DNA from 4 places in the Akkermansia muciniphila genome. Region 2 is predicted to be linked to each of the others. Evidence: riboswitches for the same ligand, from Rfam matches in the RefSeq annotation. Region 2 holds a riboswitch; each other region holds the start of a gene.

Region 1 (7,233 bases), 1.1 Mb from region 2:
AAGATATTGTTCGTGTTGCCCACGGGATTGCCGCGGGCATCGTACGCCAGTTCGGAAGCAAAGGTTTCATACAGCCGGGGAAACGGCGTCTGGAGCGGCCACGCCCACAGGGCGGCCTGGTACCGTTTTTCAAATACCTTCCGGGAACAGACATTATAGGTCAGGGGATCCAGGCGCAGGTCCACCCCGCATTTCAGGGCCTCCTGCCGGAGGATGGAACAAACGTTGGTCATCAGGGTGGAGGAGTCCGCGAAGGTCAGTTCCACCACCAGCCGTTCCCCCCGTTCATTTTTCAAAACACCGTCTTCCCCCATTGTCCGGTAGCCGGCGCGGGCAAAGTATTCCATGGCTTTTTTCTTGCCGTATTCCGGCGCTTTCAGCGGGAGCGTCAGATCGCCGTATCCCTCCATATAGGAGCCCAGCCTTCTCATATTCCCGCGGAACAGGGTGTCAATCACCATGCCCATATTCACGGAATGCGCCAGCCCGCGGCGGATGTCCGGATTTTTCAACAGCTTGTCCGAACAATTCAGGTACAGGCCGTACGGGGGGCAGGCATAGCCGGCTTCCAGGCTGTATTTGTCTATGTAGCCCTGGTGTACCTCCGGCAGTTCCAGCCTGGTTTCCCATACTTCCGGCTTGCGGACGTTCATCATGTCCAGCTCCCCGCGGCGGAACATTTCAACCGCCTTGTTTTCCAGGTTTACAAATACATGCTCCACCTGGTCCGCATTGCAGGAATGGCGGTAGTATTTCCTGTCCTTCGCCCACCAGTTCTTCACGCGGGCCAGGGTGATGCGCTCGCCTATGCGGATTTTTCCGGGAACCACCACGTAGCCCCCCGTATTCGGCGGCGCCTTCCACTGGTAGCGCTCCAGAAACAGGGAGTTGAAATCATGGTAAAAACCGGGATGGGCCGGATGGAAATCCACACAGGCCATGTAGGGCAACAGCGGCCCGGGGGACGGCAGCGCCAGGGCAATGACGGAATCCCCGTACACCGTAATCTGGTCGTACGTGGAGCGGAACAGAGTTGTCCAGAACGGGTCCCGGGCAAAGCCGGACGTGCGGAGGCAGATATTCAGAAGGAAGTCCTGCGCCTTCACGGGGCGGCCGTCCGAGTATGTGGCTTCCGGGTCCAGATGGTAAAAAACGGTTTTCCCGTCCGCGGATACGGCCCAGCGGTCCGCCAGCCCCGGAATGGGCCGGAAGGTTTCCGGATGCAGCCCCACGAGGGGAAGCCACACGTTGTCAATGGCGGAGTAGTTGAAAAAGTTTTCGCTTCCCGGCCCGAACGCCCGCAGGGTTCCGGGAAACGGCGTATTGATCCACAGCCGGACCTGCCCCCCTTTTACCGCGCGGGGGTCGCCCACGTCCGGCTCCTCCATGCCGGTCTGCCATTCCAATCCCGCCGGAACGTCTTCCAGCGGAAGCAGGCGGATATGGTCTTTCAATTCCAGCCTTTTCCTGATGCGTTCCACGGAACGCTCCTGTTCCGCCAAACGCCGCCCGTCCCCTGCCCCGCGGGAGACGGACAGCAGGCTTTTCTTCCGTTCGCCGCCTGCCAGTTCCCGAAGCAGTTCCCGCTCCACGGACCTGTTCCAACGTTCTACGAATCCGTCAAATACGGCAGGCATTCCCCTGCCGTCCGCCTGCGCGGAGGCTCCATGCCAAACGTCCGCCTCCCGCTGGGAGAAGTAGAATACCCCCCCCAGAAAGACGGCGAGGACCAACGCCCCCAGTATGGATACCCAGCGCAACACAGCTCAGATTACCGCCGCATGTTAACCGATTCCGGAACCTCCGGAAAACAAAAAGCCCATCTTCCGCCCGTGGCTGTTCCCTTCGCCTGAAACAGCCCGCAAGGCGGAAGATGGGGGTGCAATCAACAATTAGTCCTGAAAAGCAATTAGAATTCGACCGTCACGCCGCCAAAGACGCCCAGTCCCCGGGCCTGGCGGGGGCCGAAGTTATAGTCATTCGTGATGATGAAATTCTGGTCAAACAGGTTTTCCACCCGCACATGGAGGGCTACATTGTCCGTTACCTGGTAACGGGCGAACAAACGCGCCGTAAAGAAGTTGTCCAGCCGGGCATAGTTGTAGTCCGTGCGTCCCATGGCGGACGTTACGCCAAAGCCGACCGTCAGTTTTTCAACCGGAGAGGTATAAATCTCCGCGTTGATGGTGTGGCGGGCGGTATTGGCCATCTGGACGGTTTCATAGTTGCCGATGGAATCCCGCTTGGGCATCGTGAAGGTGTAGTTGGCATAATAGCCGCTGTTCCACGCATCCTTGAACTGCCCCTTGAACGCTACTTCCACGCCGTAGGAAGTGGCGTGGGAGAAGTTGTCGTAAGTCGTGTAGGAGTTGGGCCAGGTGCCTACGCTCTTGGTGCCGATTTCATCGTTGATGCGGGTCCAGAACCCGGTTACGGAAGCGTAATGGTTGTCCGCCAGGCGCTGTTCCACGCCCAGGTCTCCGCCCAGGGATTTGGATACGTCCAGGTCCGGATTGCCCACGTAGCCGTAATTGGCGGCGTACTGTTCAAAGTAGGTGGGGGCGCGGAAGCCGGAACCCACGGAACCGAAAATACGGGTGGGGGAGTCCTTGCCCGTCACCTTCCAGGAATTGGAATAACGCCACGTGAAGTGGTTGTTCCAGACGGAATCATGTTCCAGGCGCAGGGCCACGCTGGCGTCAAAGTTGTCCGTGGGCGCCCACATCTGTTCCGCAAAGAAGGCAAGCGTGCTCTGCCATTCATCCTTGGCCACGTAATTGTTTTCGCTCATGTAGTCGGAACGGTCCCAGGCCATGCCGGCGACTGTCTGCCACTTCTTGTTCCATGTCAGGGCATTGCGCCATTCCGTCTGGAAGCGGCGGTTGCGCATCACGTTGGGCTGGAAATCAAAGCCCGGCGTGTGCGTGGAATAATCCATGTTGTAATGCCCTACCATGAAGCTGGTGGACCACAACTTGGTAATTTCCGCATCCACGCGCCCCGTTACCAGGTTGCTGCGGTTCTTGTCTTCCGTGTTGTACAGGTGGGGGTCCGCCACGGCGGGCCACTGGTCGTAGTCCACATAGGGTGTGGGGTATTCAAAGTAGGAATCCAGGCGGCGGTAGGTAAAGCCCACCTTCACCTTGTCGTTGACGTCATAACCCAGGCGCACGGCTTCCTGCCACTGGCGGAAGTCGTTCATGCCTTTCCGGTTGTCATAAATGGCCGGATAAATGGTAGGATCATTTTCCGTGGATTCAAACCCCACGCCCACAAAGTAGGAAAGCTTCTTGATCTTGCCGGAGGAAGTCGCATAGCTGTTGAAGGAATGGAAAGAACCGGCTTCCGCAAAAATCCTGGTCACGGGATCGCCTTCCCCTTCCGGAGTATCCATGGCGACAACGCCGCCAATGGCGCCGGAACCGAAGACGGCGCCCTGCGCTCCCTTCACCACTTCCACATTGCCCACGGTAAAGAGGTTGGTGATGCCCAGCAGCTTGTTGCCGGACATGTTGACATCACTGATGCGCATGCCGTCAACCATGGTCAGGGTGTAGGTTTCCTTGTTCATCCCGCGGATGACGGTGTTGCTCACGGAACCGCGCTGCCAGGTGCCGCCGCCGTCCAGCGTGAAGACGCCGGGCGTCTGGGAAAGGGCTCCCGTCAGGGTTTCAATGCCCGCCTTCTGGAATTCTTCCGGATTGATGACGGAAACGGATACCCCGGACCGGTTGTACGGCACGCCCACAAAGTGGGACGCCATGGTCAGCTCCGGCATGACCTGCATGGTTTCCGTCCTGGTAGCGGGCGGGGAGTCTTCCTTTTTAGCGGACTCGGCAAGAGAGGACTGGCCTGCGAATGCGGCAAGGCCAACGGCAATAGCGCCCATCTGAAGGGCTTTTTTCGTATAAAGCATGGTTGTGGTGCCTTACGTTCGGTAACTCGCCGAACAGTTGGACAACCCCACAGGCTGGTCTTCTGGCTTGCGAGACAAGCTCGCTTACAGTGGCGGTACCGCTCCGGATTCTCACCGGTATTCCCCATCTATTTCCTGCCCGGCTACGGGCATCCCTGAGGTCTGTAACCCTTACCATAAGGGTTCATGGGACGGATGAAATACCAAAGGGGCCGGTATGACAAGCCAAAAAGAATTTTCTTTGAACATTCCGCGGCTTTGAGGGCGTTTCTTCTTTTCAGCCGCCGCGCGCCATCCCGTTTTTCCAAACGGAGCCTTCCATTTTTGTCTTGTCACCCCCGGCGCGTACAGGACATGATGCGCCCATGACGCGCCTTAACCCTTCCTTCCCGCAACGGGGAAGGATTGCCGTTTTCAGCGGAGGTTCCAACTTCCGGAAAAATCGTCCCTTCAAGGCGTTTCCTTCCTTTTCCCGGCACAGGCGCCATCCCGGAACGCCGGCCTCAATTACTACGGCATGAACAGTTTTTCACACGGAGGGGATTTAACATCCCTGGCGGCGGGCGCCGGACGGCCCGAACGGGAGATTCTGGATTTCAGCGTCAACCTGAGGCCGGAGGGAATGCCGGAGTTCATTACCTCCGCCCTGTGGAAGGCCATGGATGCGGCCGCACCCTACCCTTCTCCGGACATGGCGGAGCTGCGGGAACTGGCGGCGGACCATTACGGAGTGCCTTCCGGCTGCTTCGCGTTCGGAAACGGAGCCAACGAACTGATTCACGCCCTTCCGCGCGCGCTGGAGTTGAAACGGGCCGTCATTCCGGAACCCGCTTTTTCCGAATACAGGCTGGCCTGCCTGCGGCACGGCACGGACATTCTTTCTCCGCGGACGGAAGAACGGGATTCCTTCACGCCCTCTCCCTGCCGGCTGGCGGAACAGGCCGAAGATGGAAACGCCGTTTTCCTGGCGAATCCCTGCAATCCGTCCGGCAGCCTGCTGGACGTTCCGGCCCTGCGCCGGGCTGTGCAGTCCCGCCCCGGAGTCATCTGGATTATTGATGAATCCTTCATGGATTATGCGAACGGAACGGAATCACTCCTCCGTGAGGCGGCAGAGCTTCCCAATCTGGTGGTCCTGCGCTCCCTGACCAAATTTTACGGCATGGCCGGCGTCCGGTGCGGCTTTTCCGTCTGCGCCGCTCCGCTGGCGGAACGGCTGAGGCAGTCCCTGCCCGCGTGGAACGTGAATGCCTTTGCGGCGGCGGCTGTGCGGGCCGTGCTGGCACAGCCGGCTTCCTGGGCGGACGGGGAACGCGCCCTAAACCGGGAACGCCGGGAAGATCTGTTCCGCAGGCTTTCCGCCCTCCCGGGCGCCGCCGTGCTCCCGTCCGGAGCCAACTTCCTGCTCTTCCGCCTGGCGGAGGCGCCCTCCGGTCTGGCCGCCCGGCTCCTGAAAAACCACGGCGTCGCGCTGCGCGACTGCTCCAACTATCCGGGACTGGAATCAGGCGGCTGGTTCCGCTCCGGCGTCCGCACGCCGGAGGAACACGCCCTGCTGGAAAAGGCCCTGCGGGCCGAACTGAAGGGGGATAGCCCCGCCATTCTCCGCAAACTGCCCAAACCGGCCCTGATGGTTCAGGGCACCTGCTCCGATGCGGGAAAAAGCGTGCTCACCGCGGCCCTGTGCCGCATTTTTCTTCAGGACGGCTACCGCGTGGCCCCGTTCAAGGCGCAGAACATGGCTCTCAACTCCGGTGTGACCGCGCTGGGGGAGGAGATGGGCCGCGCCCAGATGGTCCAGGCCCAGGCTTGCCGCATTGACCCGGATGCCCGGATGAACCCCATTCTGCTCAAACCCCATTCCAACACCGGGTCCCAGGTGGTCGTGATGGGGCGCGCCGTGGGACACATGGAGGCGCGGGAATATTTTACGGCCAAAAGGCGCTTCTGGCCGGACGTGCGCAAGGCGTACGATTCCCTGGCGGAGGAGTACGACGTCCTCTGCCTGGAAGGGGCCGGCAGCCCCGGAGAAATCAACCTGAAATCCGCAGACGTGGTGAACATGAACATGGCCCGTTACGCGCGCGCCAAAGTTCTGCTGACCGGGGACATTGACCGGGGCGGCGTGTACGCCTCCTTCCTGGGAACGTGGATGACGTTCGCTCCCTGGGAAAAAGAGCTGCTGGCGGGCTTCGTGGTCAACAAATTCCGCGGAGATCCGGAACTGCTTTCCCCGGCGCACGACTACATGCTGGACCGTACGGGCAAGCCCGTGCTGGGCGTCATCCCGATGATACGGAACATCAACATTCCGGAAGAGGACCGGGCCGCGATGCCCTTTGAACAGGACGGGCATGCCAAGCACGCGGACTGCCTGGACGTGGCCGTGGTGATGCCCGCCCATGTCTCCAACTTCACAGACTTCGCCCCGCTGGCGGCGGAGCCGGACGTGCGCCTGCGCCAGGTGCGGACCCGGGAGGAATGGGGAAATCCGGACCTGGCCATCCTGCCCGGCACCAAGAGCGTGGCGGCGGACCTGGCCGGCCTGCGCGCCGCCGGGCTGGAAGAGCCTATCCGCCGGCACGCCGAACAGGGAAAGTGGATTCTGGGCGTTTGCGGCGGCCTGCAAATGCTGGGAATGGACATTCTGGACCCGCTGCACATGGAATCCGCAGAGGAACGAACGCCGGGACTGGGGCTGCTTGAGCTTTCCACCACCTTCGCCGCCGCCAAGACCCTGCTCAACGTGCGCCGGGCACGCACGCCGCTGGCCCCTCCCGCCGCTGGCTATGAAATCCACCACGGCGTTACCCGTCATCAAGGAAGCTGCGCCCCCATCATGTTCCGGGAGGACGGCTCCCCCTGCGGCTACGGCAAAGGCCGTATCTGGGCCACGTACCTGCACGGCGTGCTGGACGGGGACGAGTTCCGCCGCGCGTTCATCAACATGGTCAGGGAGGATTCCGGACTGCCCGCCAATCCCTCCCTGCACTTCTCCTATGACCTGGACGGCGCGCTGGACCGCCTGGCGGACGTGGTCCGGGAGCATCTGGACCTCAAGGCCATTTACCGTATTCTACAACTGAAACGCTGACCCATGCTCCCGTGCCCGTTCATCCTGCCTGCGGCCCTTCTGCTGGATATTCTGGCGGGAGACCCGCCCAACAGGTTTCATCCCGTCTGCCTGATCGGCTGGTGCGCGCGCCATATGGAACCCTTGGCGCGGCGGCTGTGGGGAGGAACGTTCACGGCGGGAATGGCGGCGGCTTTGGGAACCTGCGCCGCCGCATGGTGCGCCTGCGCGGCCTTCCTCCTTC
Region 2 (7,233 bases):
TTCGCAACAAGGGCGGCTCCAAGCGCCATGCTGAGTTCAACAGAATTGAGCTTTTGATCCCTAGTATTCCAGATTTGGTAAAAAACGGAAAGGGTATTTTTGCTGGCAGGACCGGATTGGGCGAGCATTTCAAACACTTCCGGATGGCTGGAAAGCCATTCCCTGAAGTCCTGATCCTTGAGTTCCTTCTGGGTAAACGGCTTGCCATCTTCAGCAGTATTAAAAAATTGGTGCAGGTAGCACAGTGACGCTACTTGTGGAGAATGAATCAGTTCTCGTATTTTTTCAATAGTAAGCGGACCGGAGTCAAGCCGGTTGCGCAGGGCTTCCCGGGCTTTACCGGCAATGAAGGAGGAGCGTCCCTCAGAAAGTAGTGTCTGTATGTCTGATCCAGATGAAGCCAGCGCGGCAGGGCTCTCTGGCAACATAAGTATACTGAAGAGGAAAATCCAGAGGATATTCTTCATAAGGTACTCAGGGTAGGTTGAAAGGGTAAATATACGCTAGAGAAAATTGATAGAATGTCAATAAAAAGATGTATTTTTTGATTATGAAAAATAATCGTATGTTTTACTTATATACCGTAATAATGGTGATACAAATATTGTAAATTATTGATAATGAAAAGTTTTTTCTGTATTAAAAGAACAACAAATTAAGATAATTGGTCTTGAGAGGAATTAGACTGCTGGAACCGGACCTGGGATTATTTCGTTTCTACCCTCTCCGGAGGATTTATGAAAAAGGGGTTCCATTCGGGAAAAGAATGGAACCCCTTGGTGAGGTGGTAAAGTAGAGAAGATTGTTTTTTGGGCCGGATTGTTTCCGCCCTTGTTAAATACCCACCACGCCGCCAATGGTCTGGATGATGACCTTGGCGATGATGGTCATCAGGATGAGGGCCACGGGGTAGGCGGTGGCGTAGCTGACCACGGGAGCCTGGGAGTCCGTCTTGCTGGCGATGGCGCCCAGGGCCGGGGTGGAGGTCATGCCGCCGCAGATGCCGCCCAGGCATTCCAGGATGTTCATCTTGAAGACCTTCATGCCCACGAAGTACCCGGCGAACATGCCGGAGCACGTGACGATGACGCCCATGATGAAGACCGCCGCGCCGTGTGTGGCTACGGTGGTGACCAGGTCTGCGCCGCCCTTGATGCCGGCGTCCGCCAGGAAGAAGACCAGACCCAGATCCTGTAAAAGAAGGCGGGTGGGCCGCGGGATGTAGCCCACGATGGGCCCCAGGCGGCCGAAGTGGCCCAGCAGCAGGGCCACGATCAGCGGACCGCCGGCAATCCCCAGGGAGATGCCCAGGCCGTTGCCCAGGCTGAAGTTGACCAGCCCCAGAATGATGCCGAGCGAGAGGCCGAACCCGAGGGAAAGAAGGTCCGTCTGGTTCATGTCCTGGCTGCGGTGGCCTATTTTGTCCCCGTACTTGGTGAGGTTTTCCGGAGAACCCACCACGGTCAGCACGTCATTGCGCTCCAGCGTGGTGTCCCCGGTGGGGACGAAGGTGAAGCCCAGGCGGGAGATGCGGGAGATGATCACGCCGTCCGTACGCAGGGTTTTCAGGTCGCGGAGCTTGCGCCCGGCGTAGTTCTTGTTGGTCAGGATCAGCTTGCGGCGCTCCTTCTGGGAGTCCATGGGGTAGGGGTTGTCACATACTTCCCCCAGGAAGGCGGCGTCGTGCGGCATCGTATCACTGTTGCCCACAATGAGGACTTCCGTTCCTTCCCGGAACGTGTCTTCCGGCGTCAGGGGCATCAGCCTGTCGTTGCGCACCACGCGGGTGACCATGCAGTGCAGGCCGTCCAGCAGCTTGCAGTCCGCAATGTTCTGGCCGATCAGGTTGGGCTGCGTGACGCGGACCAGGCGGGAGATGATGCTGGCCTCCTGCTTGGAGTGCATGGCCTTGGCTTCCTTGTTCAGGTCAAAGTGCAGCAGGCGCGGCAGAAGCTGGACGAACAGGACCACGCCCACCACGCCGAACGGGTAGGCGATGCCGTAGCCGATGCTGACGCCGCTGCCGGAGGCTCCCGGCAGGCTTTCCGTGGCCGCCGCCAGCGCCGGGGTGCTGGTGCACGCTCCGGCGAAGATGCCGGAGGAGATTCCCGCGGGCACCTCGAACCAGATGCCGAACAGGCAGGTGAAGAGGGCGGAAACGCCTACAATGACCACGGACATGACTGCCAGCTTGCTGCCCTGCTTGGCGATGGCGGAGAAGAAGCGGTTGCCCGCGCTCAGGCCCACGCAGTAAACGAAAAGCGCCAGGCCCAGCTGCCCTACGCCGTTGGGGATGGCCAGACGGTAGTGCCCGGCGGCCAGGGCGACGAAGAGCACGCCGGAGAGGCCGAGGTTCAGGCCGTATATTTTAATGCTGCCAAGGGCGATGCCGAAGAAGATGATTCCGAAGAGAACCAGGGTGTTGTGATTGAGCAGGATGTCGAACATGGTCGGCTGGGTCAGTCTTCTCCCGGGACGAACTCAAAATTGCGGAAACGGACGGGGATGGAGGCGGCCTCCAGCCGGGTCCGGTCAAACAACCGGCTTGGCGCGGGAAGAGAGTTGAGTGTTTGTTGGGTCAGGTAGAAATTTTGCACGAAGTAGTTGCCCCCATACCCGCGCTTTGTCAAGTCACGTATGATGTTGTTGACGTGATCTTCCGTCAATAAATCGGGATGGACGGTGGTTCTGACTTCAAAAGCGGTTCCGGAGGCGATCAGGTAGTCCAGCGTTTCAGAAAAGGAGGGGAAGAGGTCCGGCCTTCCGGTGACGGCGCCGTACTGTTCCGGGGGTGCCTTGTAGTCCAGGGCAATGTAGTCGCAAAGCCCCTCTTCCACCAGCGTTTTCACCACGCCGGGCCTGGTGCCGTTGGTGTCTATTTTAATCGCGAAGCCTAGCTGCCGTATCTCGCGGCAGATGGGGATAAGGTCGGGACACAGCGTGCATTCGCCGCCGGACAGGACTACCCCGTCCAGAAATCCCACCCGATCTCTGAGGAAATCAAGGTAGTCCGTCCGGTCTCCGGCAGGAGAGCCCGTTCCTCTGACCAGGGAGACGTTGTAACAGTACTGACAAAACAAGTTACAGCCTCTCAGCCAGAAGATGCAGGCCACCTTGTCCGGAAAATCCAGCAAGGTGAGCGGCGTGATGTCCGCTATGCCCCGGCCCGTTCCCATTGACTTCGCATATGTTATTGGGAAAATTACCGAGGCTGTTCCGTCCGGGCGGAGCAGGGGCAGGGACGGCCCGGTTCCACAAAGTGGACGCGGTCATGGAACTCGCCCTGTTTGCCGGCGTTGAAGGTTTCCACAGGGCGGTGATAGCCCATGACGCGCGTGTAAACGGTGCAGCGGGTCCGGTCCTGTGCGTATTTGCTTAATATTTCCTGTTTGGTCATTGTCGTATTAATGGTTGGGTTTTGAAACGAGGCGGTCGGTTGAAAAGGGTTATTCATGCCTGTGAATGTGGAGCAGCTCTTCATCGCAGAAGGGGCAGTACTGGTGTTCCCCGCGCAGGTAGCCGTGCTTCTCGCAGACGGAGAAGAGCGGAGTGACGGTCAGGTACGGCATGCGGAAGCGGGTCAGCACCTTGCGGACGATGTTCCGGCAGGCTTCCGGGGAGCTGATGGCTTCATTCATGTACATGTGGAAGACGGTTCCCCCCGTATAGCAGCACTGGAGTTCGTCCTGGAGCTGGAGCGCCCGGAACAGGTCGCTCGTATGGTCCACGGGAAGCTGGGAGCTGTTCGTGTAGTAGCGCTGCCCCACGGGCCCCGCCTGGAGGATGTCCGGGTAGCGTTTCTGGTCCTCGCGGGCGAAGCGGTGCGTGGTGCCTTCCGCGGGCGTGGCTTCCAGGTTGTACAGGTTGCCCGTTTCCTCCTGGTACTCCTGCATGCGCAGGCGGATGAATTCCAGGATTTCTTCCGCAAAGGCCCTGCCTTGTTCGGAGGTGATGTCCATCGTGTCGTTGGAGAAGTTGCGCAGCAGCTCGTTCATGCCGTTGACTCCGATGGTGGAGAAGTGGTTGCGGAAGGTGGGCAGGTAGCGCCTGGTGTAGGGGTACAGGCCGCGGTCATACATCTCCTGCACGAAGGCCCTTTTCTTTTCCAGGCAGGATTTGGCCAGGTCCAGCAGTTCCCCCAGCCGGGCGAACAGGGCTTCCCGGTTCTGCTTGAAGAGGTAGCCCAGCCGGGCCAGGTTGATGGTCACCACGCCTATGGAACCGGTCATTTCCGCGGAGCCGAAGAGGCCGCCGCCGCGTTTGAGCAGCTCCCGCAGGTCCAGTTGCAGGCGGCAGCACATGGAGCGCACCGCGTCCGGCTTGTAGGCCCGTTCGTCCGGCACGCGTTCCCCGTTTTCATTCACGGTGTACTGGCTGCCGATGAAGTTCTGGAAGTAGGAGGAGCCGATCTTGGCGGCGTTTTCAAACAGGAGGGGCACGTTTTCCCCCTCCCAGTCAAAGTCTTCCGTGATGTTGACGGTGGGGATGGGGAAGGTGAAGGGCTGTCCCGTGCTGTCCCCTTCCGTGAGCACCTCGTAAAAGGCCTTGTTGATCAGGTTCATTTCCTTCTGGAAGTGCTTGTAGGTCAGTTCCGTCAGCTTGTCCGCGCCGCGTTCCCGCGCCAGGGCCAGAAGGTCCGGGTCCTCCATCCCTTCAAAGAGGTGCTCCCCGCCGCTGAAGGGGGCCTGGTCCCGCAGGTCGCGCGGCACGGTCCAGTCAATCGTGACGTTGGTGAAGGGGGACTGCCCCCAGCGGGAGGGCACGTTCAGGTTGTAGACAAAGCTGCGGATGTCCTTCTTGATGCGCGTGAAGTCCGCCTGGTCCTTGAAGGCGTAGGGCGCCAGAAAGGTGTCAAAGGAGCTGAACGCCTGAGCGCCCGCCCATTCGCTTTGCAGAATGCCCAGGAAGTTGGCCATCTGGCCCAGGGCTTCCCGGAAGTGGCGCGGGGGGCGGCTGTTCACGCGGCTGCGCACGCCGTTGAATCCCTCATTGAGCAGGTTGCGGAGGCTCCACCCGGCGCAATACCCGGTCAGGCAGTCCAGGTCATGGATGTGGTAGTCCCCTTCACGGTGGGCGGCGCCTTCCCGGGCGGAGTAAACCTGGTCCAGCCAGTAGTTGGCGATCACCTTGCCCGCCGTGTTGTTAATCAGCCCGGCGTTGGAATACGTGGTGTTGGAGTTGGCGGCGATGCGCCAGTCGCTCTGGCCGATGTATTCTTCCACCGTCTGCTTGCAGTCCACGTACGTGTTGCCGGAATACAGGCCGCCGAGCTGTTCGCGCTGCATTTTGTGCAGGAAGCGGTAGGTGATGAAGGTTTTGGCCGTGTCAAAGTATCCGCACCGGAACAGGGCGCGTTCAATCATGTCCTGGATTTCTTCCACGTGCGCGCTGTCCTGGTGGGTCAGCTTGGCCTCCACTTCCTCATAAATGGAACGGTTGTAGGCGGTTCCGGAGCTGTGGAAGGCGTTTTTGATGGCCTCCTCAATTTTATAGCCCTGGTATTGTTCCTTTTTTCCGGAACGTTTGATGATGCTTGTTGCCATGGTGGATGTCTCGCTTGGAAGGGATAATGACCGCTCATCCGCGAGCCTGGGCAAAAGCCTGGAAAAATCATAGGCAGGGGCCGCCGCATGCGTGCATTTTTAACAAGGGGCACGATGAGGACCTGTGCGTATGTTCATCCTGTCCGCGGGATGGGATACGGGGGCATCAGGTCGTCTTCTGGCTTCCGGTGCGACATGTGATGGGGACTTCCCGGCTGCCTGGGCAGTCAGTGTCCGGTCCATCGTCTACCGGTTACAGCGGCGCGTCCGCGACGGATTTTCACCGTCTTCCGTTACCTGCGCTGAAACGCAATGAACCACAGAAAGGAACTTCCCGCAAGGAAAATGTATAAATGATGTATTAAATATTTGTTAGTATACATCATGTTGTATATGCCGGGTGCGGAATGATTGATAACGCGGCATTCCTTTCCGTCATGGCACCATATGTGCCCTTGCCTCCTTTCCCGGTCCGGAGGAAAGCGGATAGAATGAAAAGAAGAATCATCCCTTGCGGAGAAATTTCCGTACGGCTTTTTCCGTATCAATAAAATGCGTTTCTTTTTCTCTACAAAAAGCGGATGGCGGAAATCCTTCCTGATGCTGGTTCTTCCCCTTCTCTCTGCGGGGAATCCTGCTTCCGGCGCTTCTGCGGACTGGAATGAAAAGACCATCCGGGACAATCTCCAACTGGTGGCGGAATGGCAGGCGGAGCATCCCAAAAAGCGCTCGCCGCTGCATTGGACCTACGGGGCTTTTTATTCCGGCATGGTGCAGTACGGCCTGTCCGTTCCGGAAGGGCCGGGATTGCCGCTGCTGAGGAAAGCGGGGAAGGAACAGGAATGGAAAACCCTGAAACGGCATTACCATGCGGACGATCACGCCGTGGGGCATGCCTGGATGGAAATGGCGATGGAAGACGGCAATCCCGCTGCGGCGGAAAAGATACGCGCCGTGCTGGACAAGGTAATGAACCGGCCTTCCTCCGCCTCCCTCCAGTTCCAGACACCCCGGTGCCAGGACCGCTGGAGCTGGTCGGACGCCCTGTTCATGTCCCCTCCGGTATTCGTGAAGCTGGCGGCCTATACCGGGGACCGCCGTTATCTGGAATTCATGGACAAGGAATACAAGCTCACCTGCGACTATCTTTTTGACCGGAAGGAAGGACTGTTTTTCCGGGATTCCCGTTACTTCACCATTCCGGCGGGCAATGGGAAAAAGATGTTCTGGAGCCGGGGCAACGGCTGGGTGATTGCCGGACTGCCGCTTATTCTTCAGGACATGCCCGCGGACTGGCCCACCCGTCCCTTTTACGTGGACCTGCTCAAGCGCCTGGCGGCGTCCCTGAAAAAATGCCAGTCGCCCGACGGTTCCTGGCACGCCAGCCTGCTGGATCCGGAAGAGCCGCCCCTGAAGGAGATGAGCGGCACCCTGTTTATCGTGTACGGGATGCTGTGGGGAGTGAACCAGGGGTATCTGGACGCGAAGGAATACCTTCCCGTCATCCGCAGGGCCTGGAAGGCCGCCTGTGATTCCGTCAACGCGGAAGGCGCGCTGGGCTGGGTGCAGCCCATTGCGGACAAGCCGGGGCATTATTCCGGGGAGGATACGGAAGTGTACGGCGCGGGCGCTTACCTGATGGCCGGCACCGAGCTGCGCAAGTACGTCATTGGCCGGGACCATCCGCAGA
Region 3 (7,233 bases), 1.2 Mb from region 2:
GTCCCGGTACAGGGAAAGGCGGGCCTCTTCCGGAACCAGCGCCAGCGCCTGGCGTACGGAGGAACAGGCCGGAATGCTCCGCCGCGCTTCTTCCGTCAGCGCGGCATGGCGTTCCGCCGTGCGGAGAAAGAGCTGCATGTCTTGCGCTACCTTGTGGGCGTGCGTGTTGGAGAACCCGGCGGCGTACTTGCAGAGCTTGCCCGGCATGCAGGCCACCACGGCCTCCGCCATGCCCTGTTCTACTGCGCTTTGAAGGCTTTCCGCAATGAAATCGCCAATGCAGATGAAGGAAATGGAGGGGTACTCCGGCAGAAGGGACTTGGCCAGCGCGGCTGTCCTTCCCCCCGTGCAGAACACCGCCTTGTCAAAGCCGGAGAGCCGGGTGGAGCGCACGCAAATGCGGATGGTGGCGATGTAGGCTTCATGGCTGTACGGGCGTACGATGCCGCTGGTGCCTAAAATGGAGATTCCCCCCACCACGCCCAGCAGGGGGTTGAGCGTTTTCCCGGCAAGCTTTTCCCCGTCCCGGACGGAGATTTCCGCCAGCCAGCAGCCTTCCCGCATGCCGGAGCGGGCCAGGTTGTCCGCAATCATGCGCCGCGGCCCCTCGTTGATGGCCCATTTGTGCTGCTCGCAATCCAGGCCCGGCAGCGTGCACAGGCCTATGCCCCCGGCGGAGCGCAGGATAAGGGTTGCCCCGCGGACGGACAGGAGGTAATCCTCCGGGGCGGCTTCTTCCGGAACGACCGCCCGGACGCGCGCCTCCATCACGGCTCCGTGGGTGCAGTCCGGGTCATCCCCTCCGTCCTTGATAATTCGGGAAAATCCCGGCTCACTGGCCGCCAGCGGCAGCGTTCTCGTCTCCCCGTCCGGGAAAAGCAGGGGAATGGCTTCCCTGGTGTTCTCTCCGTTCAGCGTCCTCCACGCGGCCGTGATGGCGGCGGCGGCATTGGCCCCGGTGGAAAATCCTTTCCGGAGCGGCTGGCGGAGGGGGGTGGACATGGAACGGAACTCGGCGGATGGGGATGAATGCGGAAAAATCAGGCGGCAGGCAGGTTTTCCAGAATGGCGTGCAGGGTGGTGACGGCCAGGGCACTGCCGCCGCGCCGCCCGTCCAGAACGATCTGGGGAACAGGGCAGGTCCCCGCCAGCAATTTGGATTCCACCACGTTGACGAACCCCACCGGCATGCCTACGATCAGGGCGGGCCTGATGCCCTCCTCCAGCACATACCGGGAGATGCGGGCCAGGGAAAGGGGGGCGTTCCCGATGAGGACGACGGCTCCGTCCAGGATGGGGCGCGCCTTTTCCGCGGCGCAGATGGCGCGCGTCCTTCCAGTGACCCTGGCCTGCGCGGCGATGTCCGCGTCCGCAATGTAGCAATGGATATCCTCCTTGCCGTAACCGGGGTGGGCGCGCCTCAGGCGTTCCACGGAAAGCCCGGCCCGGATCATGTTGGAATCACAGAAAATGGGGCAGTGGCTGCGGAGGGCCGCCAGGGCGGAGGGAATGGGGTCATGGCGGAAAGCCAGGCCCGCGGCAATGGAGAGGTCCGCCGTGGTGTGGATGAGCCTGCGCATGACCTTCCATTCCGCGGGCGGCAGCTCTTCCCAGCCCTGGAACTCCCGTTCAATGGCGGCAAAGCTTTCCGCCTCAATGGCGGCGGGGGACATGTCCCAGCGGATTTCAGGTGCGGCGGTCATGAGGCGTCAATGGGTATAATGGATGAAAAGGCCCGTCAGGGCAATCAGAAGAATGGCACCGATCATGCGGGAAAGCTGCATGACGAGCACGATCGTCAAGGCGTCCCGCGCGGGGAAAATGCCCATGGCGGAGGGAAGGTTGCGCCGCAGGGCGCGGATGGGGTTGCCGATGGCGCTGGCTACCAGCATGGCCAGCAAAATCTGGGAGGAGGTAACCATGCCGTGGCTGCGGAGGTTGGCGGCCACCCCTGCGGCCTGGACCAGGCCGCCCATCTGCGCAGCCACAATGCTCATGAGCTCCGCGGGAAAAATGCGGTTGACCCAGTCCGGCACGTGTTCCTCCCACCAGGAAAACAGGCCGTTTTTCATCAGCCACTCCACGCCGATCATCAGGGGAACCGTCAGGCAGAGCATGCGGAAAACGAGCGCGAGCACCCGCAGGCACGTCTGGCGCAGGGATTGGCGCCATTCCGGGGAGGGGCGCCCGGCGGCGGGGGCCTCACCGGAAGCCGCGGCCTCCGGAACGGCGGCGGGGCTTTTCCTGCGGTGGAGGAACAGCACGCCCGCAATGAACAGGAAGCCGAAGCCCATCTGCCAGCCGAAGTAGCAGATGGCGGGCAGCCCCACCGCGCCGATGACGGGGTATGCCACCCGCAGGGAATGGGAGACGAAGGACAGATAGCTGTTCATCATGCCGCCTGCAATCAGGTTGGAATGGGTGATTTTGCCTTCCGCATGGCTGCTCACCAGCATGCCGTTGGCCGCGGCGTTGGAATAAAGGGCCGTGGGGATGGACAGGCTGATGATTTCCGGCAGGTGGGCCCAGCGGGCCAGCCCGCCGAACAGCTTGCCCAGGGCAAAATGAAAGCGGAAGATTTCTGCAATCCCGCCGATGAAGGCCGCCAGGGCCACCAGGCCGATCAGGCTGCCTATCTGGGGCAGGCGCGCCAGGATTTTCTCCGCGCCTGTTTCCGGAGCCTGCGCGCTCCGGGAATGATGGCGCTTTTTGGGAGCCGGGGACGGGCTGGCAGCAGAGCCTTCTTCCTGTCCCTTTCCTTCCCCGCGCGTTTCCGCGGGAGCCTCCGCGGCAGGCTTCATGGTCATGCGGGACTTTCCGGGCGCGGAGGCGCCCATGCCCGCGGGCATCTTCACCACCATGACTCCGGAGGCCGCCAGCGCCAGCGCCAGCCAGAGCCAGCGGAGAGGCTGGCGCCAGGGATAGGTGCGGGAGTGCCTGGTGCCGTTCATGCCTTCTTGACGAACATCAGGGAAAGGTATTCTTCCGGCCTGGCGGCGATGACGTCAATATCGTCCGTAATAAACTCGTCGGGCATGCCCAGTCTTTCCCCGTAAATAACGCGGATATCCTTCTCCCGCCGGATGCGCTCCATCAGGCGCGCGCGGCTGCGGTAGGTCTTCATGAGAACGGTGGTGGTTCCGGGAGGGAACTCCAGGGAATCCGCCATCTCCGGCCTGAAGGCGGGAATAACCCGGAGCCGTTCCCCGTTCTCCACCAGGATCCGGCGGCTGTGGGCCGCCAGGGTGCAATAGGAGGTGATCCCCGGAACCACTTCCGTGCGCAGGTCCGGATTACGGCTGATCAGGAGGCTCAGAATATAGCCCAGGGTGCTGTACGTCATGGCGTCCCCCAGCGTGGCAAAGGCGCAGTCCTGGCCGCGGGAAAGGGACTCCTCAATAATGGCCGTATTCTTTTCAATCTGCTCCTGCCGGGTTCTGGCGTCGCGGGACATACTGAAAACCAGCTTGTGGAATTGGGCCTTCACGCCGCCCACGGACCGCACCACCGCTTCGGAAATGCTGAAATCGCTGTTGGGGCCCGTCACGGTAAACACCACGTCCACGGACCGGAACACGTTGACGGCCCTCAGCGTCAGGTATTCCAGATTGCCGGGGCCTATGCCCACGCCGTAAAATTTTCCGGGGGTGGACATGTCAGTGCGCTTTCTTGGGAGCCATGAGGTCGTCCGCCGTGGTCCGGGCATGGCGGGAGAAAACGGCGCGGATGCCCGGGTTTTCCCCCAGGCCCTTCAGGTGCGTTTTAACGGTGAACCCCTCCCTCCTGAGCATGGAGGCCCAGGAATCCTCCTCGTCCCCGCCCAGGTCGTTTTTGGCATGATCTCCGGCCACCAGCATGAAAGGGGCCAGCCAGACCGTTTTTGCGCCGGATTTCTTGAGCTGTTCCAGAATGGGGGCCACGCCGCGCGTACCTTCCACGGTGGCGAAAAACGCCAGGCTGTCGCGGTCATTCAACTCGCGGGCAAAATCGGAAAGCACCATGTCGCAGCGGCCTTCCTGCTGGCCGTGCCCCATGAGCAGGATGGCTTCACCCTTCTTCCGTTCCGCGGGGAAATGCTGTAACAAGGCCGTGACCGCCTCGTCCCTGTCCCGCTCGCTTTCCAGCAGGGGGCGGCCGATGAACACGTGGTCAAAGCTATCCGGATGGCGCGCCAGGAAACTGACGATCTGCCTTTCCATCCGGGAAAATTCCTCTCCGGGGGCGATGTGGAGGGACTGGACGCGCAGCGTGCGTATGCCCGCGCGGGCCATGCGGTCCAGATTCTCCTCCACGGAGGGGACCGGGGTTCCGCGTCCGGCAAGCTTCCTGCGGATGATGCTTGAAGTATAGCTCCACTTCAGGCGGTCTGGGGAAAAATGGGGCAGCATGTCCTTTTCCAGCTCCTTATAGGAGACGGTGGCATCCTGGTGGCTGGTCCCGAAGGCGACGAGAAGAAGCCCTTCCTGCTGTGACGGAGCCGCCTGTTCCGCCGGGGCGGGAGAGGCTTCCGTCCCGCATGGGGCGGCGGAAAGCACGGGCAGGGAAAACAGGGTGAGGCCTGCAAGAAAAACGGAGGAAAGGGGCAGGAACGCCCCCGGCACGTAAGAGGATGTTTCAATCATGCGTTGATAAGGTATGGTGAACCGGAGCAAGGATATTCGGACTCCGGGTCTCCAACCTCCCCCTCGCCTTCACCCTCCGGAATGGGAGGACTGGCTGATGAAACGCCCGGTGAAAAGCGTCCCTTGAGGGTTTGTAACCCGATACCGCAGCGCGACTGTTTCCGGTTCTCACGGAATTCCCCGTTGCTTCGGCGTGTTTAATGGCGTTTTTAGCCGTCAGTGTCAATGATTATTAGAACCGCCGCCGGATTTCCGGGCATCCGGAAAAAAGACGCGTGAACGGGTAAAAGCCGCCTTTCCTCCCGCTCCTGCGCCTGCCCCGGAAAAAGGCGCGCGGCTCCGGCTGCGGGACCGCGGATTTCCAGTCCGGCAGTCCGGCGTTTGCGGCTTGCCGCAGGCGGGGATGGTATGAGAACATGGGGCATGGCCTCTTCCCCTGATGTAGTAGAATATATTTGTTTCCAGCTCCGCCATGCCGGGGATATTTCCTTCAAAAAAATGTTTGGGGAATACGGCCTGTACTGTGACCGGAAGTTTTTCGGTTTGGTCTGTGACAACCAATTGTTCGTCAAGATCACGGAGCCTGGGCTGAACAGGCTGCCGCAGCAGGAGCAGGGCTCTCCCTATCCCGGAGCCAGGCCTCATTTCCTGATGACGGAGCTGGATGATGACCGGGCCCTCTCCTCTTTTGTCCGGGAAACGTGTTCCGTCCTCTCCGCTCCGGACGTCTTGTCCGGGAAGAAGAAAAAAACTTCCGGGGAAAAAAGAAACAGGCGTCCGTAAACGCCTGCTGGTGCCTTATAAAAACGTTTGGCGGAAAAACTTACTTATCTTCCGGGGACTCCGGCACGGCCAGGGAGGAAAGGCTCTTTTTCAGGTTGCCCGCGACGGTCTGCGTGGCTTCATTGTCGGACTCCGCGAACTTGTCCACGGCCTGCGTCAGGGATTTAAGGTCGGACTCCGAGATCTTGCGGCCTTTCGCCTTCCGCTGTTCCAGCGCGGAAATCTTCTTGTTGAGGTCCGCCAGTTTCGGCAGGTCCTTGTTCGCTTTCAGGACCGCCAGCGGTTCGTCAAACTCCTTGACGGAGGGAACCGCCGTCTTCAGGCGCGTGATGGCCGTCACCGCTTCCAGCGGGTTGGACTGGATCTGGGCCTGGACCATCTCCTTGGCGTCCCCGAGCCATTCGTCAAAAGCGTTGCACACGGCCTGCGCCTCCTCGTCGTCCGTCTTCTTCCGGAGGGGAGTGATCTTGGACTCAATGTTGCTGCCGTTGGAAACGACCGTCTTGGCGAGGGACTTGTACTTGTCCAGCTCCACGCCTTCCAGAATGGGAAGGCCGCGTTCCACCTTCATCACCTCCCTCTTCACCAGGTCGTAAAGCTGGGTGGGATGGCCCTTGGCCACCACTTTGCCGTTGGCCCCGATCAGTACGGCATGCGGCAGTCCGCCCGGACAGGAGGCCGCCGGAATATCCAGCCCCTGGTAAACGGGAAAGGTAATCTTCTTTTCCTCCAGAAACTGCTTGATCCTGGGGCTGGGCCCCTGGCGGTGGCTGCCTACCACGGTAAAGCCCTTGGACTGGAACTTATCCTGCAATTCCTGCAAATGCGGCATGCTGGCGATGCAGGGCGGGCAGTTGATGCCCCAGTACTCAAAAAACACCACCTTCCCCTTCAGGTCGGAAGCCTTGATCTTGGGCCCGTGGAGGTGGCTGCTGTCGTCAAAGGAAGGGTAGGTAACCTTCGCTCCGTTGCCGTTGTCCGCCGCCTGGATGAAAGCCGGGGCCGTCATGGCGGCGATGGTTCCGGACAAAAGGAAGGCAGTAAAGGTTTTCATAGGATGGATGATGCAGAATGCCGCATTGAGTGTCAAGAAGGAAGCGCGCTCCCCGCGCCTGCCTCTCCGGCGCCCCGTTCCTGTGGGAAAGGCGTTTCAGGCAATGTCCAGCCCCATGATGTAATCCGTCATGTAATAGCCGTGGCCGATGTGGAAATCCCCGCGTTCCAGTTCCCGCATGCCCATGCGCTGGTAAAACTCCACCGCCCGGGTATTGTAGCGGTTGACGTTCAGGCGCATCAGGCACGGCTCCGGGTGAATGCTCCTGATGTAGCTGATGGCCTGGCGGAACAGGTAGCTGCCGATGTGGAGGCCCTGGAAACCGGGCAGCACGTAAATCTTCTGCAAATGGAAAACGCCGTGGCCTTCCGGCTGGACGGACAGGTAGCCGCAGTGCTCCCCGTCATGGGAGGCGATGAAATACACGTGCCCCTCCTCCATCTGCTTCTTCAGATTGGCCGGGGAATACATCCAGTCCATCATGAACTCCATCTGCTCCGGGGAAAGGAGGTCCCGGTAAGTGGCGGGGAAAGCCTGCCCGGCCAGTTCATGAATAAGCATGATGTCGTCTTTGGTGGCTTGGCGGAGTGTCGGCATGGCGGGAATACTACACGGAAAAACGCCGGATGAAAAGGGCCTCTTCCCGGTTCCCGGGGGAATTTCCCGGCATGGCCTACTTTCACCTCCCTATTCCGGCAAGAGAGTTTTATGCTGGATGGCACAGGCTTTTTTAACGGAAACCGGGGTGAATCCTGTCTGTATGGTGTACCCTGC
Region 4 (7,233 bases), 1.1 Mb from region 2:
AATGGCCATTATAGATATGGAGGGGATATTCAATGGTTTCATTATATCTATTATTTTAATAGTTATATTGTTTCTTATAAGTTTAGTTATAAAATTTTTAATAAGGAATATCATTAAAACTATTCAAAAAAAATGATTTATCTATGCCGCCTCTGATTTTCCAGAGGCGGCTTTTCAATTATGGGAGCATAGCACGTTGCATTAGAACAATATTTTTCATAGATTTTGCAAAGATCACAATAGATTTATGAGAATTCAAATAGACCTATAGTTACAATGAGTAATTCTACTGCCGTATTTTTTTTAGAGTTAAACAAAGACGAAAGTTTTGTTTAACTCTCACCGACACAAAGTTTTGAACATAAAAAAGAATGTTCAAAAATCATACTAAGGGTGTTACGGCGTCAAAAGAGAAATAATGAAGGATTCTGGAAACCGGATGACTTCCGTATGTATACTGGGTAATAGAATGGGATGCAATTAGTGGCAAGATGTAATCCACGCAAGGATGAATAGGAATCTTGGCTACCTTGCAGAAAAAGATTAAATAGTTTTTTCTTCTTTTTTCACCATTAAGAGGCGGATAAAGGCTGCAACACAGATGGCCATGCTAACGGAACATCCCATCCAGACTGAAAGTAGAAACGAATCCAGAGCAGCAGCAAATCCTGTGATCATAAAAAAATAACTGAAAAATTTTTCTATTTTCACTCGAGTCTTTTTTGTTCTGTGGGCAAACGGCAATGGCATCCTGAGGAGAAGTGAAGAAAGATAAAATCCACCGTAATAAAAGAGAACAAAAACGGGAAGCAACGCTAAAGAGAAATATATTTCTTGAGATCCCATGGAGTACGGCTTGGTAAGATTAATGGCAAGGAAGGAAAGGCATTTTAGTTTCCTCCTACCGAGTGTATAAAGAAAACCCTGTAAGCATTGAGCTTGCAGGGTTTATTTATTGGTACCGCCGGTGGGACTCGAACCCACACTCTTTTGGAACTCGATTTTGAGTCGAGCGCGTCTACCATTCCGCCACGACGGCACGTGAAGTGGTGAAATTAAGCGTCAAGAGGGCCATGGAGTCAAGAATTTACTGTGAAATATAAGGGCCTCGCAAAAAAACGGAGGGAATCCGCAGTGGATTCCCTCCGGAATGTTTCCGAATGGGAAGAACGTTTAGAACGAGTAGCGCACGGTGGCGTTAACGCTCTGGTTGGTCATGTGTTCCCTCTGTTCCAGATGATAGAAGGCTCCGGCGCTCCAGGCGCTGGAGATGATCCAGTTCAGCCCCGCATGGACAATCAGGGCGTGGCGTCCCGGATGGACGCCGTCTACCCGGAAGGGCGTGCCGAAGGCGTCCGTTTTCACGGAAGCGTTGCGGCGGGAGACGTCTCCGGCATAGGCTACCGTTACCTGCGGCAGCAGGTACTGGCCCTTGCCGACGGCGATCTGCTTCTGCCAGGTGACGCCGGCGGGGATGCTCCAGTTTTGCACGGAACCATCCTGGTACCAGGCGGCGCCGGAACCGGAATGTTCTCCGAAGGAACCCTGGGAACCGTGCAGGAATTCGATGCCTGCGAAGGGTTTCAGCACATCCGTATTACCCAGGCGGATATTCCAGGTCCCCTTCAGGCCGAAGCCGTACACGTCATCGTTCCAGGAGGCGGTGGTGGGGCTGCCGCCCAGCGTGCCGTCCGCATCGTTGTCCATGTTGCCATAGGTGAAGTAGCCGTCAATGTCCAGGCTGTTTCCGCTGCGCAGGCCGTGGTGGTAACGCTGGTAGAGCGCTAGCATCAGACCGTCCTGGTTCGCCTTGAACTGTTTGTCCGCAGAGTGGAAGGAGCCGAAGGTCTGGCCGAAGGCCGCGCCGGATATCCAGTTCTTCGTCCAGGCATAGTCCACGCCCACGGCGTAACCGCCGCCCTTGTAGTCAAAGCCGGAAGCTCCGGACACGGAGGAGACGTTCATGAAGTCTCCCAGTCCGGAAAACCAGAGGTTTCTCTTGCCCGGTCCGCGGAAGTCCAGTTGGGAGGCTGCCGTATGGGCGAAGCTGTCCACCACCCGGACCGAGGACCACAGCGTGTTGGCAATGCGGGAGGCTTCTTCTCCGCGCAGGGCTTTCACGGCGTTGATGTTGACCTTGCCGTTGAAGATCAGGTGCAGCCCGTCGCCGGAAACCGTGAAGCCGGTATCCGTGACCAGGTCCGTGCGGCCCTTCAGCGTGGGGTCGATGCTGGTCAGGTCCCACAGGGAACCGTCCGGATCAATGACGGTGTCCGGGTCCAGGTTGACCAGGGACAGGGAGAAGCTTTGTTCCTTGCTGAAGAGCAGGTTGTCGCCGATGACCACATTGACGTGCGCCCCATCCACATAGTAGGAGGAAGAGACGTTCATCTGGGAGTAGGTGTCCCACCCTCCGTTGGTAGCGTCAGCCGCGGTCGTGCCGTTCACGATGAACGTGAGTTCCTGCACTCCTCCCCACGCGTTCAGGCCGCCTTCATAGTTGTGGTAGCCTGCGGAGGGGCCGGAGCCGATCACGATTTCACTACCGTAATAGGTAACCTCTCCCTTGAAGGTGCCGGAACCGGAGACGGTGGAGCCGCTGTTGGTTTCCACGCCGGACAGAACAGTGGAGCCGTTCAGCACCAGATGCCCCGGATTGTCCGGATGAGCGAAGGCTTCACCCAGGCGGATGCTTCCGCCTTCTACGCCCAGGCTGGCGTCCCTGCCATCCAGAACGAGGGTGGCGTTGTTGCTGATGACAACGTTTTCCGCCGCATAGGAACCCTTGGCGGCAACCTTCACATCCTGTGCCGTGACGTTGAGGTTTGCGAAGGCGCCTCCGTCAGCGGCGGAGGCGTTGTAGCCCACCGTGCCGGAGTGTTCCCAGTTGAGGGTCTGTTCCTTTTCATCCTTGGCCGCCAGCGTCAGTTGGCCGGAAGCGCCTCTGACGGCGCCGGAGGAAATGACGGCGTCCGACTGGCTCAAGTCAGCCTCCCCTCCTTCCAGCACGATGCCGTGCTCAGGCAGGTTTTCCCCGATGATGACCTTGGAACCTTCACCCACATAGATGCTTTCTCCGGGTTTGACGACGATGGGAGTGCCTTCACCCAGGAATACCTGGCCTTGCAGGCGGTAGCTCATGCGGTAGTTTTCCAGATGGAAGTTGTCCACCCTAGTTCCGTACATGGCGGTGATGCCGTCCTTGATCTGGTCCAGCGTGACGACCCAGGCGGAGTCCGTGGTGTTGAGCACCGTGGTGCCCACCGTAGCGTTTTGCGCCAGGTCCAGATTCACGTTCAGGCCGTCAAAGCCCACTTCCAGGGCGGTTCCCGCTGCGTTCTGCACCAGCGTGCCGTTGAGCAGCGTCATGCCTTCCGCAATGGTGAGCGTGCCGTTGCCGGACAGGGTGCCCATGTTGTTCATGACGGCCCCGTCACGGAGAATCTGGGAATTGCCCGTCAGGGTGACGGTGGAGCCGTAGCCCACGTTGACCCGGTTGAACAGGACTGCGGCTTTTTCCGTGGAGATGGTCCAGTTGGCTTTGTTGTCCGCACTGCCCACGTTGAGCGTAACGGAGGAATGGCGGGTGGCCGTATCAGACTTGTTGGTGTTAACTGTTGTCCGGACTGTGTAGTCAAACAGCCCCGGTGCGGCTTCCGTGCCGGACAGCAGTGTGATGGTGTCCGCGGAACCTTCCGCTCCGGAGCCGCCCAGTTCCCAGATGCCGCTGATGGAAGCTCCGGCATGGACGGTGATGTTGTCCGCCGTGTTTTCCGTATAAAAGCTGGAGCCCGTCGTGGAGCCGCTGTACAGGGCATAGGCCGTTGCTCCCTCTCCCGTTGCCGTTGCTTCAATGACGCCGGTGGAACCGATGAGCGTCGTAATGCCGGCGCCACCCATCAGGGCTGCCGCCGTGTTCCCGGCAGTCGCCGCGCTGACGGTTCCATTGATCATTCCTGTGGTCAGGGAGAATTCCGCCAGCAGCCCGTAGGCTTCCGCAATTCCTGTGGAGGAGGCGGAGATGGTCCCTCTGATGTCTCCCACGGACAGGGAACCGGTGGAACGTGCTCCGGCGGCCGTTCCGGCCATGGCTTCCGCCCGGATGGCGCCGTCCACATGGCCGATGGTGATGTTGGAATGGGTCTGGTAACCCCCTTCTTCTCCGGCAAAGAGGCCGTAGGCATCCATGCCGTTGGTAGTGGCGGTAATGCTTCCTGTTGCTCCCATGTCGCCCAGCGTGATGTTTTCCCGGGCTTCAATGCCGATGGCGGAAAAGTCCTCGCTTGTATCACTGGAACCGGAGGTTGCCGTGATTTGACCGTCCAGCCGGGTAATGTTCACCTGCCCGTAGTTGGACTGGATGCCCCTGGCGCCGTAGCCGCCGGTCGTCGCCGCGGAAATGCTGCCGGTGGCGGAGAAGGTGCCGATGTTGACGTCCTTGTAGCGCGGGCCCTGGTAGTCCATGGTGTTTCCGTAGGCATACAGGCCCCTGGCAAAATTTCCCGTGCCCAGCTCTACGGAGATGTTGCCCGCCATCGTGCCGATGTCCAGCCGCCCCTGATAGGCATAGATGCCGTTGGAGGAGAAATTGGCCGTGATGGAGATACGGGCATTTGCCGTGATGGTTCCGATGGAAAGTATCTTGCCGTAGCTCCGGATGCCTGTGGCATTCGTGTTTGCTGCGGAGATGTTGAAGGTTCCTGCCAGGGTGCCGATGTCCAGATTGACTCCGGAGGAGGTGTCAATGCCGAAGGCGTTGTTTCGCGTGGATGAGACGTTGAATTCAGCATCCCCGCCAATGGCATCAATGCTGAGGGTTCCGGATTTCCCCCATATTCCGCGCACGTTGCTGGACCCCGTCACGCTGAAGGTGGCGGAGACCGTTCCCAGGGCCGCATCTGAGGCGGTTCTGGCTACAGTGGCGTCATAAACGCCAGCCAGGTTTTCCTTGGGAGTATCCTGGGCATGCACCGTTCCCAGCATGCCGAGGCAGGCCAGGGTCATAGCGATTGCCTGCATCCAGTGCCTGGCGTGGCACGGTGTTTTTTCAGGAGTGTTGAACATTCCGGACTGCAAGGAGGCCGGACCATCATAGTCTGCTCCGTTCAAGCGGAGCGTGTTGGATGAATGCATGTGTATGGTCTGAATGCCGGAATACTCGCCGGCGGTTCATAAAATACTTCGAGGCTGGCGATCTGGCTCATTGCAGGTTTTTAGGCCGTGCAATATACAGTGGCGGTACCGCTCCGGATTCACACCGGATTCCCCATCTATTTCCTGCCCGCACCACGGGCTTCCCGGAAGCGCCTCCCGTAAATCATGAAGGCCCGGCCAACTTACCACAGGGGCACGGCACGGTCAATCCCCGGCGCATTTCTTGATGTGGAAATGCGCATGGTCTTGAATGCCAAACTATTATTTTCTGGCCCCTTTTACCGCAGGAAGCATGGAAAAAGCTGGCCTCCCGACGTCCTAACGTTTTTTCACGGCCAGGGGAAGTCCTGCCACCATGAAGTAAACTTCGTCCGCGCTTTTGGCCAGCAGCTGGTTGGCGATTCCCAGCCCGTCACAGTAGTGGCGCGTTTCCGCGTCCGCCTGGCTGATGCCCATGCCGGTTTCAGAGGAGACGAGCACCCAGGGCGCGGGTGAGCGGGAAATGAGTTCTTTCAGGGCCTCTATTTCCTCAATCAGCGCTTCCTGGAACGGTTCGTAGTCCGTGGGGTCCTTCTGGGCGTACAGGGTGTTGGAGGCAAGCAGGGTGACGCATTCCAGAATGACGCCGTCCACCTGGTCCAGCAGGCCGGATTCCCGCACGGCGGCGGCCACATGGCGGGGGGATTCCAGCGTAAGCCAGCTTGCTGGGCGCCGTTCCCGGTGCTTGCGCACGCGGTATTCCAGGGAGCCGGCTCCGGGCCACACCTCCGCCGTGGCCACGTACAGGATTTTTTCCCCGAACCCGGCGGCTATTTGTTCGGCGTATTGGCTTTTGCCGCTTCTGATGCCGCCCAGGACGAGCGTCATGCGTGCGGCGTTGGCGTCAGTGTTTGGAGATGTAGCGTTCATGGGATTCCAGCATGGCCTGGTGGGAGTTCAGGAAGTCGTCCAGGCTGAAGACTTCCAGGGTGATGGTGGGGGAGAACCGGATGTCCCACATGGGGTGCAGGATGGCGTCCAGCGTGGCGGCGGGCATGTGGTGCAGGGATTTGTGGTCCCGTTTTTCCAGTCCGTGCAGATGGCACATGCGTATGTCCGGCAGCCAGAGCGGCAACAGTTTTTCCGGCCTTAGACCTTCCTTCCAGACATGGCCTATGTCAAAGCAGCGGGAATGGGGCGTGGCGGAGACCAGCTTGTCCAGATAGTCGGCCGGGTGGCGTTCCAGATTTTCCAGGGCCAGGCATTCCGGCGCGGGCAAATGGGGCGTGATTTGCTCCAGGCTGCGGAGGATGCGTTCCGTTTCCCGCTCCGTAAGATGGGGGCGCATGTCCGGACCGGGAATGTGGTCCGTAACCACGTGCATGACCCAGGTGTGCGGCTCCAGCTCCCGGGTCAGGTCAATGGCGCGGATGATGTTTTCCGTGTAGCGTCGGCCTGATTCCTCCGTGGCGAAGCCTCCGTCCGTGGGCAGGTGGACGTTCCACTTGACTCCCGCGTCCGCGGCGATGGCGGCCAGTTCCCGTATTTCCGCGGGGGTGATAAGTCCCTCCCCGCGGTCGCCGGCTTCCAGCAGGAGCAGGGCGATGTCATCCGCGTAATGGACGCATTCCCTGATGGCGGGGACGTAGTAGTCCGGGATGATGAAGGAGGTGCAGCCGATGTTGAGGCCGGGAACGCGGCATTTTTGCGGAATTTTCATAAGGTGCAGAAGGTGAGCAGGACGATCCATTCCGTGCATTCTACGGTACAGCCGAAGACGTCCCCGGTGACGCCGCCCAGGCGGCGGCGGGCATACAGGAGCAGGGCCGTGGAGCCGGCCAGGGCGGCCAGCAGCGCGTACAGCCCGTGCCACCCGGCCAGAGCGCAGGCCGCCAGGGTGACGGCAGCGGCTGCCAGGGCATGAACGGGGCGCGTCCCCTGCTTGAAGGCTTCCCCCATGCCGCCGGGGCGCGCGCCCGGAAAGCGCATGGCGATGAAGATCTGGCTGCGGGCCAGCAGCCCGGCCAGCGCGCACGCCGTGAGCAGCAGCTCCCATGAACCGCAGGCCGCCAGAGCCGCGAGCGCGGCGCCCTTGAAGGC

Evidence for each region. Region 2 has a riboswitch for cobalamin ahead of ABGM91_RS04840 (ribonucleoside triphosphate reductase). Riboswitches for the same ligand answer to the same signal wherever they lie in the genome.
Region 1: it holds a riboswitch for cobalamin, as region 2 does, so the genes downstream of both, ABGM91_RS09195 (TonB-dependent receptor) here and ABGM91_RS04840 (ribonucleoside triphosphate reductase) in region 2, are expected to answer to the same signal.
Region 3: it holds a riboswitch for cobalamin, as region 2 does, so the genes downstream of both, ABGM91_RS12165 (sirohydrochlorin cobaltochelatase) here and ABGM91_RS04840 (ribonucleoside triphosphate reductase) in region 2, are expected to answer to the same signal.
Region 4: it holds a riboswitch for cobalamin, as region 2 does, so the genes downstream of both, ABGM91_RS09160 (autotransporter outer membrane beta-barrel domain-containing protein) here and ABGM91_RS04840 (ribonucleoside triphosphate reductase) in region 2, are expected to answer to the same signal.

Annotation. Positions count from the first base shown of each region.
Region 1 is NZ_CP156688.1:2,244,049-2,251,281, reverse strand. Features, by position in the region: gene ABGM91_RS09200 (extracellular solute-binding protein) at 1-1,760, opposite strand, end outside; gene ABGM91_RS09195 (TonB-dependent receptor) at 1,910-3,916, opposite strand; cobalamin riboswitch at 3,951-4,090, opposite strand; gene ABGM91_RS09190 (cobyric acid synthase) at 4,434-7,010, shown strand; gene cbiB (adenosylcobinamide-phosphate synthase CbiB) at 7,014-7,233, shown strand, end outside.
Region 2 is NZ_CP156688.1:1,182,299-1,189,531, forward strand. Features, by position in the region: gene ABGM91_RS04820 (hypothetical protein) at 1-467, opposite strand, end outside; gene ABGM91_RS04825 (TrkA C-terminal domain-containing protein) at 835-2,448, opposite strand; gene ABGM91_RS04830 (anaerobic ribonucleoside-triphosphate reductase activating protein) at 2,460-3,176, opposite strand; gene nrdD (anaerobic ribonucleoside-triphosphate reductase) at 3,203-3,397, opposite strand; gene ABGM91_RS04840 (ribonucleoside triphosphate reductase) at 3,447-5,543, opposite strand; cobalamin riboswitch at 5,695-5,880, opposite strand; gene ABGM91_RS04845 (glycoside hydrolase family 88 protein) at 6,096-7,233, shown strand, end outside.
Region 3 is NZ_CP156688.1:2,997,628-3,004,860, reverse strand. Features, by position in the region: gene cbiD (cobalt-precorrin-5B (C(1))-methyltransferase CbiD) at 1-1,002, opposite strand, end outside; gene ABGM91_RS12180 (precorrin-8X methylmutase) at 1,041-1,703, opposite strand; gene ABGM91_RS12175 (hypothetical protein) at 1,710-2,951, opposite strand; gene ABGM91_RS12170 (precorrin-2 C(20)-methyltransferase) at 2,948-3,655, opposite strand; gene ABGM91_RS12165 (sirohydrochlorin cobaltochelatase) at 3,657-4,622, opposite strand; cobalamin riboswitch at 4,653-4,807, opposite strand; gene ABGM91_RS12160 (TfoX/Sxy family protein) at 5,046-5,405, shown strand; gene ABGM91_RS12155 (TlpA disulfide reductase family protein) at 5,446-6,459, opposite strand; gene ABGM91_RS12150 (GNAT family N-acetyltransferase) at 6,556-7,056, opposite strand.
Region 4 is NZ_CP156688.1:2,234,630-2,241,862, forward strand. Features, by position in the region: gene ABGM91_RS09150 (hypothetical protein) at 544-846, opposite strand; tRNA gene ABGM91_RS09155 (tRNA-Leu) at 957-1,039, opposite strand; gene ABGM91_RS09160 (autotransporter outer membrane beta-barrel domain-containing protein) at 1,174-5,133, opposite strand; cobalamin riboswitch at 5,168-5,306, opposite strand; gene ABGM91_RS09165 (bifunctional adenosylcobinamide kinase/adenosylcobinamide-phosphate guanylyltransferase) at 5,473-6,063, opposite strand; gene cbiR (cobamide remodeling phosphodiesterase CbiR) at 6,038-6,853, opposite strand; gene cobS (adenosylcobinamide-GDP ribazoletransferase) at 6,850-7,233, opposite strand, start outside.